One region of the Pseudomonas sp. GW822-FHT05A08 genome, then DNA from elsewhere that is predicted to be linked to it. Evidence: riboswitches for the same ligand, from Rfam matches in the RefSeq annotation. Region 1 holds a riboswitch; the other holds the start of a gene.

What was found. Region 1 has a riboswitch for cobalamin ahead of cobW (cobalamin biosynthesis protein CobW). Riboswitches for the same ligand answer to the same signal wherever they lie in the genome.
Region 2: it holds a riboswitch for cobalamin, as region 1 does, so the genes downstream of both, cobO (cob(I)yrinic acid a,c-diamide adenosyltransferase) here and cobW (cobalamin biosynthesis protein CobW) in region 1, are expected to answer to the same signal.

What each region holds. Positions count from the first base shown of each region.
Region 1 covers NZ_CM179511.1:4,450,707-4,455,108, reverse strand. The annotation lists gene cobM (precorrin-4 C(11)-methyltransferase) at 1-294, opposite strand, end outside; gene AC3RCP_RS19950 (cobalamin biosynthesis protein) at 376-789, opposite strand; gene AC3RCP_RS19945 (CbtA family protein) at 786-1,493, opposite strand; gene AC3RCP_RS19940 (CbtB domain-containing protein) at 1,505-1,693, opposite strand; cobalamin riboswitch at 1,792-2,013, opposite strand; cobalamin riboswitch at 2,119-2,317, shown strand; gene cobW (cobalamin biosynthesis protein CobW) at 2,414-3,481, shown strand; gene cobN (cobaltochelatase subunit CobN) at 3,485-4,402, shown strand, end outside.
Region 2 covers NZ_CM179511.1:5,309,616-5,314,017, reverse strand. The annotation lists gene AC3RCP_RS23740 (PQQ-dependent sugar dehydrogenase) at 1-781, opposite strand, end outside; gene AC3RCP_RS23735 (hypothetical protein) at 854-1,435, opposite strand; cobalamin riboswitch at 1,599-1,834, shown strand; gene cobO (cob(I)yrinic acid a,c-diamide adenosyltransferase) at 1,915-2,526, shown strand; gene AC3RCP_RS23725 (cobyrinic acid a,c-diamide synthase CobB) at 2,523-3,848, shown strand; gene bluB (5,6-dimethylbenzimidazole synthase) at 3,845-4,402, shown strand, end outside.

The DNA of each region.
Region 1 (4,402 bases):
CTCGCGCAGGCAGCGAATCTGCTCGCCGATGGCGCCGTACAGGCTGGGGTCGCCGGAATGTACCCGGGCCACGTCCTGGCCTTTGCCATGGGCGTCCTTGATCAGCTCGATGATCTGCTCCAGGTGCAGTTCGGCGCTGTTGACCAGCTGTTCGGCGCGATGGCCCTGGAGCACCGCTTCGGGCACCAGGGAGCCGGCATAGATGATGACCGGGCAACTGTGGATCAGCCGCTGGCCCTTGACGGTGATCAGTTCCGGGTCGCCGGGACCTGCGCCGATAAAAAAGACGGTCATGGCGTTCTCCTGTGAAAAAAGGGGCGAGGCAACCTCACAGATGAAGATTGCTCATGATCAGCGGCGGGGATTATCGAAGATTTACCCGGAGCAGGCCAAGGCGAGGGTCGCCTGGGCGTATTTCTGCCGCGGGACCAGCAGCTTTGCCGGGCTTCGGGCCAGGCGTTCGGCCAGGGCCAGGGCGGCACTTTCGGCGACCCCGTAGCAGCCGGTGCGTTCGTAGGCGATCTGCGAACGATGGCTGAGTTGCAGCACATAAGGCGTCAGCTGGTTACTGCTGAAACAGGTCAGGGGCAGGTCCAGGTGCGCGGCCAGGGCCAGCAGCCCGGGTTCCTCGCATTTCAGGTCGATGCTGGCCAGGGCCTTGATCTGCCCAAGGTCGATGCGGTGGGTGCTCAGGGTCTGGTCGAGCAGGGTGCGCAAGGTCTCCACCGGGCAGCCCCGCTGGCAGCCCAGGCCGACCACCAGGGTCGGCGCTGTGCTGGCCTGCGTCATGCCGAGTACTGATCGTCGCTCTTGCGGCGGAACAGCCAGGCGCTGATCAGGCCCAGGGCCAGCCAGAACGCGGCGTTGGTCAGCTGCGAAGCGATCTTGAACTGCGCCTCCAACTCCTCCGGGGCGAGCATCGAATGCACTTGCGGCTGTGGCGCGCCGATGAGGTGCGGCACGGCGAGGATGGCCACGCCCAGCGCTTTCAGCAGCCAGTTCCGGGCGAAGACGATCAGGGCAATGCCGGCCGCGGTGGAAGCGGCGGTACCGACCCACCAGACCTGCCGTTGCGCCAGGTCCGCGGCGGCGGTGCCCGGCAGTTCGGGCGGCAGGCCGAGGGTCGGCGCCAGGCAGAAAGTGGCATAACCGGCCAGGCCCCAGAGCAGGCCCTGGGAAGTACGGTTCGGCGCGCGCAGGGTGTAGAGACCGGCGAGCATCAGGGCGAACCCCACGGCGACCACCAGGTTGCCGCCGGTGGTGGACAGCACGCGCTGCCAGCCGTCTTGCGGCTCCCAGGCTTCGGCGTCGTGGCTGTGGGCGGCGGTGCCGGCGGCATGCTCATGCGCTTCTTCATGCTGGGCGGCCGGGGCCTTCTCGTAGGTTTCCGCCTCCAGGATCAGCGGTGCGACCCAGAAGCTTTGCAGCAGGGTCAGCAACAGGGCCGCCAGCAACCCGGTGAACCCCGCGGTTTGCGCGATACGCTTGATCATGTCGGCAGGTCTCAGTGGCAAGGGAAGGCGGCGCTGTGGCGGGTATCGTGGGCGGCGTTGTGCACCGCTTCGATATGGGAGAAGCCGGCGAAATACACAAGGCACGCACCGAGGATCGAGGCGCCGATGGCGGCGACCAGGCGTTGGCTCAGGGTGGCGGTACTGCTGCTGGAATGGCTGGTGCTGCTGATGATCGACATGGCGCTTCCCTCTGGTGTGTCAGCGGGTGAATCGAGCGCAGCAAAACCCCGCGAGACGGGCTCGCGGGGAATTAACAGCGCCCGCCCACCGCGGGTTTGTTATGACTGTGCAGCGGGCCGGTCTCCGGGCTCGCGAGGGGCGGGGCTTGCGCCACGCCTGCAAGAATCGCCTTCCCATGCCGGACTGCTGGCACAGTGGATCTGATTCTTCGCTCGCTTACCGTTGCGGGGGCAGCACCGGACTGATCAAGGCTTTTGGCCTGTGACGCACCGGTTTCCCGTTTCACCCTGTGAAGGGCACCCGTAACAAGGTGTGTAGGAGAGCATGGGCGAGGGAGGGGCGTCAATTGGCAAGGGTTCTCGTTTTCGATCGCAATTGGCCTGTCCTCGCGCTGCATGAACATTGACCGCCCCCCAAGCTCTGCGTAGCCTTGCGCTTTCGAGGTTCTTCGGCGTCTGTCGAAGCTAAGAAGGGAACGCGGTCCAAGCCGCGGCTGCCCCCGCAACTGTAAACGGTGATGAACGATGCAAGGCCACTGCCAGGCGGCGGGAAGGCGCATCGTTGGCCAGTCGAACGACCGGCACGCCGTCAGCCAGGAGACCTGCCTCGGACCTGATTCTCACTACAACCGGGCGGGGTGATCCGGTGGCGAACCCTTCCGTGCAGTTGCCTGCGCGGCTCTCGTCCCGTATGCCCGCCACCTTGCCAAAGGGCATCCGATGAAAACACTGGCCAAACTTCCCGTCACCATCGTTACCGGCTTCCTCGGCTCGGGCAAAACCACCTTGCTGCGGCACATGCTGGACAACGCCCAGGGTCGACGCATCGCGGTGATCGTCAACGAGTTCGGCGAGCTGGGCATCGACGGCGAGATCCTCAAGCAGTGTTCCATCGGTTGCACCGAGGAAGAAGCCAGCGGTCGCGTCTTTGAACTGGCCAACGGCTGCCTGTGCTGCACCGTGCAGGAAGAGTTCTTCCCGGTGATGCGCGAGCTGGTGGCCCGTCGCGGCGACCTCGACCATATCCTGATCGAAACCTCTGGCCTGGCCCTGCCCAAACCTTTGGTCCAGGCATTCCAGTGGCCGGAAATCCGCAGCGCCTGCACCGTCGACGCGGTGATCACCGTGGTCGATAGTCCGGCCGTGGCCGCCGGCACCTTCGCCGCCTTCCCGGACCAGGTCGACGCCCAGCGCAAGCTCGACCCCAACCTCGACCATGAATCGCCGCTGCACGAGCTGTTCGCCGACCAGCTGTCCAGCGCCGACCTGGTGATCCTCAACAAGGCCGACCTGATCAGCCCGGCAGACCTGGCCAAGGTGCGCCTGGAAGTGGCCGAGGAGCTGCCGCCGGCGGTGAAAGTCATCGAAGCCAGCAGCGGTCGCCTGCCGCTGGACGTGCTGCTGGGCCTGGGCAACGGCTCGGAAGAACATATCGACGGCCGCCACAGCCATCACGATCATCACCACGATGGCGACGATCATGATGATCATGACCACGACGCCTTCGATTCCATCTCCATCGAGCTGCCCCAGGCCGACGAAAGCCTGCTGCTGGACGCCCTGACCCAACTGGTGGTGCAGCACGGCATCCTGCGGGTCAAGGGTTTCGCGGCGATCCCCAACAAGCCGATGCGCCTGTTGATCCAGGGCGTGGGCACGCGTTTCGACAAGCACTTCGACCGCCAGTGGGGCGCCGATGAAGCCCGTGCCACGCGCCTGGTGCTGATCGGCCAGGAACTGGACGCGACCCTGCTCGAAGCGCAATTGCGCGCCGCGCTTAGCGTGTAAGTCATGCACCTGCTCAGGACCCAGCCCGGCGGTTTCGTGTCGGATGACAACATTGCCGACCTTGGACAAACCCCCGCCGAGCTGGTGATCCTGTGCAGCGGCGACTCCAGCCTGGCGCTGCTGGCCGAAGCGGCGCAGCAACTGCCGGAGGATTACCCGAGCTTTCGCCTGGCCAACCCGATGCAGGTGCAGAACCATGCCTCGGTCGACCTGTATGTCGACCAGGTGCTGCGCCACGCCAAGGTGATCCTGATTTCCCTGCACGGCGGCATCGCCTATTGGCGTTATGGCATCGAGCAACTGGTGCAGCTGGCGCAACGTGGCGTGCAGCTGATCCTGGTGCCGGGCGACGATCGTCCGGACCCGGAACTGAGCGACCTGAGCACGGTGCCCGCCGCCGACCGCGAGCGCCTCTGGCACTTTCTGCGCCAGGGCGGCATGGGCAATGCGTTGAACCTGTACCGCTGCCTGGCCAGTGGCTGGCTGGGGCGTGATTACCCTTGGTCCGAGCCGCAGACCCTGCCGCGCACGGCGATCTACCACCCGCACCAAAGCAGCGCCGCCCTCAGCGACTGGCACGCCGATTGGCGGGCTGGCCAGCCGGTGGCGGCGCTGCTGTTCTACCGCTCGCATTTGCAGGCGGCCAACACCGCCTTTATCGATGAGTTCTGCCGGCGCTTGTTGGCGGCGGGCCTGAACCCGCTGCCGATAGCCCTGGCCAGCCTGAAAGAGCCCGGTTGCCTGGCGGTGGTCGAGGACCTGCTGGATGAAGTGCAGGCAGGGGTGATTCTCAACACCACCGGCTTTGCCCAGTCCAGCCCGGAGGCGCCGCACTTGCGGCCGTTCCGCCGCGATATCCCGGTGATCCAGGCCATCTGCGCCCAGGACAACGAACCCGGCTGGCGCGCCAGCGAGCAGGGT
Region 2 (4,402 bases), 860 kb from region 1:
GGTTGCGCAGGCCTGAGGCAAAAATCCGTTGCTTGCCGCTGGCGCGATCGACTTCCCAGATGGCGGCGCGACCTTCCTCCTGATCCATGCCGTTTTCGCCGACGTTGCTGTTGGAACCGACCGTGACATACAGCTTGCTGCCGTCTTTGCTGGCAATCACATTTTTGGTCCAGTGGTGGTTCAGCTTGCCGCCAGGCAGGTCCACCACCTTGGTCGGCTGGGCGCTGATCTTGGTGTCGCCGTCCTTGTAGGGGAAGCGCAGCAGGCGATCGGTGTCGGCGACGTACAGATCATTGCCCACCAGGGCCATGCCGAACGGCGAGTTGAGGTTTTCCAGGAATGCCGTGCGGGTTTCCGCCACGCCATCGTGATCCTTGTCCCGCAGCAGGGTAATGCGGTTCGGGCTGGGCACGCCGGCCCCGGCGCGGCTCATGATCTTGCTGGCGATCCAGCCACGAATACCTTTGCTGTCATCGGGGGAGGGCGGGGCGTTGGTCTCCGCCACCAGTACGTCGCCGTTGGGCAGCACGTACAACCAGCGCGGATGGTCCAGGCCTTCGGCGAATGCGGCGACCTGGGTGCCGGCGGCGGCCACCGGTTTGGCGCCTTGCGGCCAGCCGATTGCGGGCGCGATGTTCACGGTCGGGAACAGGGTCTTGTTCGGTTCGGGCAGTTTCGGCGAGGGGCCGGTGCCGTCGGAGACCTGGAGGGTGGAGGTCTCGCCACAGGCGGCGAGGCCTGCGGCGACGGCGGCAAGGATTGCGTATCGAAGCTTGAGCATGCTGATTTCCCTATGAGTGCACGAAGTCGGTGTAGTCATAGAGAAGCACAGATGGACGATGGTTCCACCTGCTCAGCGTGCTTCCTTGAACAGCACGGCAACGCCGGGGTGATAGTTGCCGGCTTCGTTGCGCAATTTGCGGTACGCATAGGGGAAGTACCAGGCCACGGCGCAGCAGTGTTCCTTTTGCAGGTCGTCGACCATGTCCTGCAATTCTTCCGGAGTGGCACTGTGCTGGGTTTTCTGTGGCGTGACGAACAGGCAGCCGAGTTTCAGGTCGCTGGGGTAGCTGGCTTTTTTCGCGTCGCTGGCGGCATCCAGCAACGGTTGGGTCAGGTGCAGGCTGTTGACCCGGGGCCAACGCTGGGTGGTCTGGATATAGACGCGTTCCTCCTGCGTGGCGATGTACAGGTCGGTGCGGCCGCTGCGGTCGCCGTCCTCGAGCTGTTTTTTGCTCGGTGCGTGTTCCAGGGTGACCATCTCCGCCATCCAGGCTGCCGCCGAGAGCATTCCCAGGTTGGCTTTTTCGTCGAACCAGTACGGGCTTTCGTTATCGCCGCGCACGGTGTTGTAGCGGTCGATGCAATCGAACCAGCGTTCCAGGGCAGGGCGCAGGAATTCCAGTTTCGGATTGCTGATGATCATGCCTTGCATCGGACTTTTCCTATTATTGTTCAGATATTGGAGTTTTTTAACGAGATTATGGCTATTTGATATCACTGCACTGAGTGTGGCACAAGATTGGCGTCATTTTTCCGATATGCAGCATTCGCCGATCTGCGGGGCTTTAATTGACGCTCCACCCCCAACCCTCTAACCTTCGCGACTTGTTTCAGGTGCTCTGTGGCCTTGGGTCGACAGAGTGAAACAGGGAAGCCGGTGAGTACGCGTGCCGAAGGCGCACGCACGACGATTCCGGCGCTGCCCCCGCAACGGTAAGTGAGTCAAGACTGCGCCTGATGCCACTGTGTCGACTGTCGACATGGGAAGGCGCGCAGTTGGGCATCCCAGCCACTCACAAGCCCGGAGACCGGCCTGATCCATCCAGCGGCATCACGGTGGGCGATGCCAGGCTTGCGCCGTCTATTCCTATTCCTGCCCCCCGTTATCCAGCCCCAACGGAGAGCTGCCCCATGACTGAATCCCCCGATCGTGACGAACGCCATCTGGCGCGCATGTTGCGCAAAAAAGCCGTGATCGATGAACGCATCGCCAACTCGCCGAACGAGTGCGGTTTGCTGCTGGTGCTGACCGGCAACGGCAAAGGCAAAAGCAGCTCGGCCTTCGGCATGCTCGCGCGGGCCATGGGCCACGGCATGCAATGCGGCGTGGTGCAGTTCATCAAGGGCCGCAACAGCACTGGCGAGGAATTGTTCTTCCGGCGCTTCCCGGAGCAGGTGCGTTTCCATGTCATGGGCGAAGGCTTCACCTGGGAAACCCAGGACCGCCAGCGCGACATTGCCGCGGCCGAAGCGGCCTGGGCGGTTTCCCGCGAACTGCTGAGCGATCCGACGATCGGCCTGGTGCTGCTCGATGAACTGAACATCGCCCTCAAGCACGGCTATCTGGACCTGGATCAGGTGCTCAGCGACCTGCAGGCGCGACCGCCGATGCAGCATGTGGTGGTCACCGGACGTGGCGCCAAGCCAGAGATGATCGAGCTGGCCGACACCGTCACCGAAATGGGCATGGTCAAGCATGCCTTCCAGGCCGGGATCAAAGCGCAAAAAGGCGTCGAACTGTGAGTGATGCCCGTCATTGCCCGGCGGTATTGATTGCCGCGCCGGCTTCCGGTCAGGGCAAGACCACCGTGACCGCCGCGCTCGCCCGCCTGCATCGCAATCAGGGGCGCAAGGTGCGCGTGTTCAAGTGCGGCCCGGACTTTCTCGACCCGATGATCCTCGAGCGCGCCAGCGGTGCGCCGGTGTATCAACTGGACATGTGGATGGTCGGCGAGCAGGAAAGCCGCCGCCTGTTATGGGAGGCCGCCGGCGAGGCGGACCTGATCCTGATCGAAGGCGTGATGGGGCTGTTCGACGGCACGCCGTCCAGCGCCGACCTGGCGCGGCATTTCGGGGTGCCAGTGCTCGCGGTGATTGATGGCACCGCCATGGCCCAGACCTTCGGCGCCCTGGCGCTGGGGCTGGCGCGTTATCAGCCGGACTTGCCGTTCGCCGGCGTGCTGGCCAACCGCGTCGGCACCCTGCGGCATGCGCAGTTGCTCGAAGGCAGCCTGACCGAGGGCTTGCGCTGGTACGGCGCGCTGTCCCGGGAGACCGGCATCGAACTGCCCAGCCGCCATCTGGGGTTGGTGCAGGCCAGCGAACTCAACGATCTGGATCTGCGTCTCGACGCCGCCGCGGCCGCCTTGGCTGACAGCTGCGAAGTGGCCTTGCCGCCCGCCGTGGCATTCGCCGCTCCCCAGGTGGTTGCCGTTGAGCCGTTGTTGGCCGGCGTGCGCATTGCCGTGGCCCGCGACGAAGCCTTTGCCTTTACCTATGGCGCGAGCCTGGATCTGCTGCGGGCCATGGGCGCCGAGCTGGTCTTTTTCTCGCCGATCCATGACGCGGTACTGCCTGAGGCAGACAGCCTGTACCTGCCGGGCGGTTACCCGGAACTGCATCACCGGGCGCTGGCGGCGAACGGCTCGATGCTCAGCGCGATCCGCGCGCATCACGCCGCAGGCAAACCCTTGCTCGCCGAGTGTGGCGGCATGTTGTATCTGCTGGATTCCCTGACCGACGTCGACGGCGAGCGCGCCGAACTGCTGGGCCTGTTGCCCGGCGATGCGGTGATGCAAAAGCGCCTGGCGGCCCTGGCCTTGCAGGCGGTGGAGTTGCCGGAAGGTTCGTTGCGCGGGCATACCTATCATCATTCGTTGACCAGCACCGAGCTTGCGCCGATCGCTCGCGGCCTGAGCCCGAATGGCGGGCGCGGCGCGGAAGCGGTTTACCGCGAAGGGCGGATGACCGCCTCTTATGTGCATTTCTATTTTCCGTCCAACCCCGAAGCGGTGGCGTCCCTGCTGGCGCCGGCAGGAGCGAGCGTGCTCGCGCGGCGCCCATGAGCGACAACGCCTTTTCCGCGGCCGAGCGCGACGCGGTCTATCGCGCGATCGCCGAGCGTCGTGACATGCGTCACTTCGTCGGTGGCACGGTCGAGCCGCAGGTCTTGCGTCGCCTGCTGGAGGCGGCGCACCAGGCGCCCAGCGTCGGCCTGATGCAGCCCTGGCGGTTCATCCGTATCAGTGACCGGTCGTTGCGCGGGCAAATCCAGCAACTGGTGGAAGAGGAGCGGGTACGCACCGCCGAGGCCCTGGGCGAGCGTTCCGATGAGTTCATGAAGCTCAAGGTCGAAGGCATCAACGACTGCGCCGAGGTCCTGGTGGCGGCGCTGATGGACGACCGTGAGCGGCATATTTTCGGCCGCCGCACCCTGCCGGAAATGGACTTGGCCTCGCTCTCCTGCGCGATTCAGAACCTGTGGCTGGCGGCCCGGGCCGAAGGGCTGGGCATGGGCTGGGTGTCGCTGTTCGAGCCCGCTGGCTTGGCCCAGTTGCTGGGCCTGCCGGCCGGGGCCAAGCCGCTGGCGGTGCTGTGCCTGGGCCCGGTCGGCGAGTTT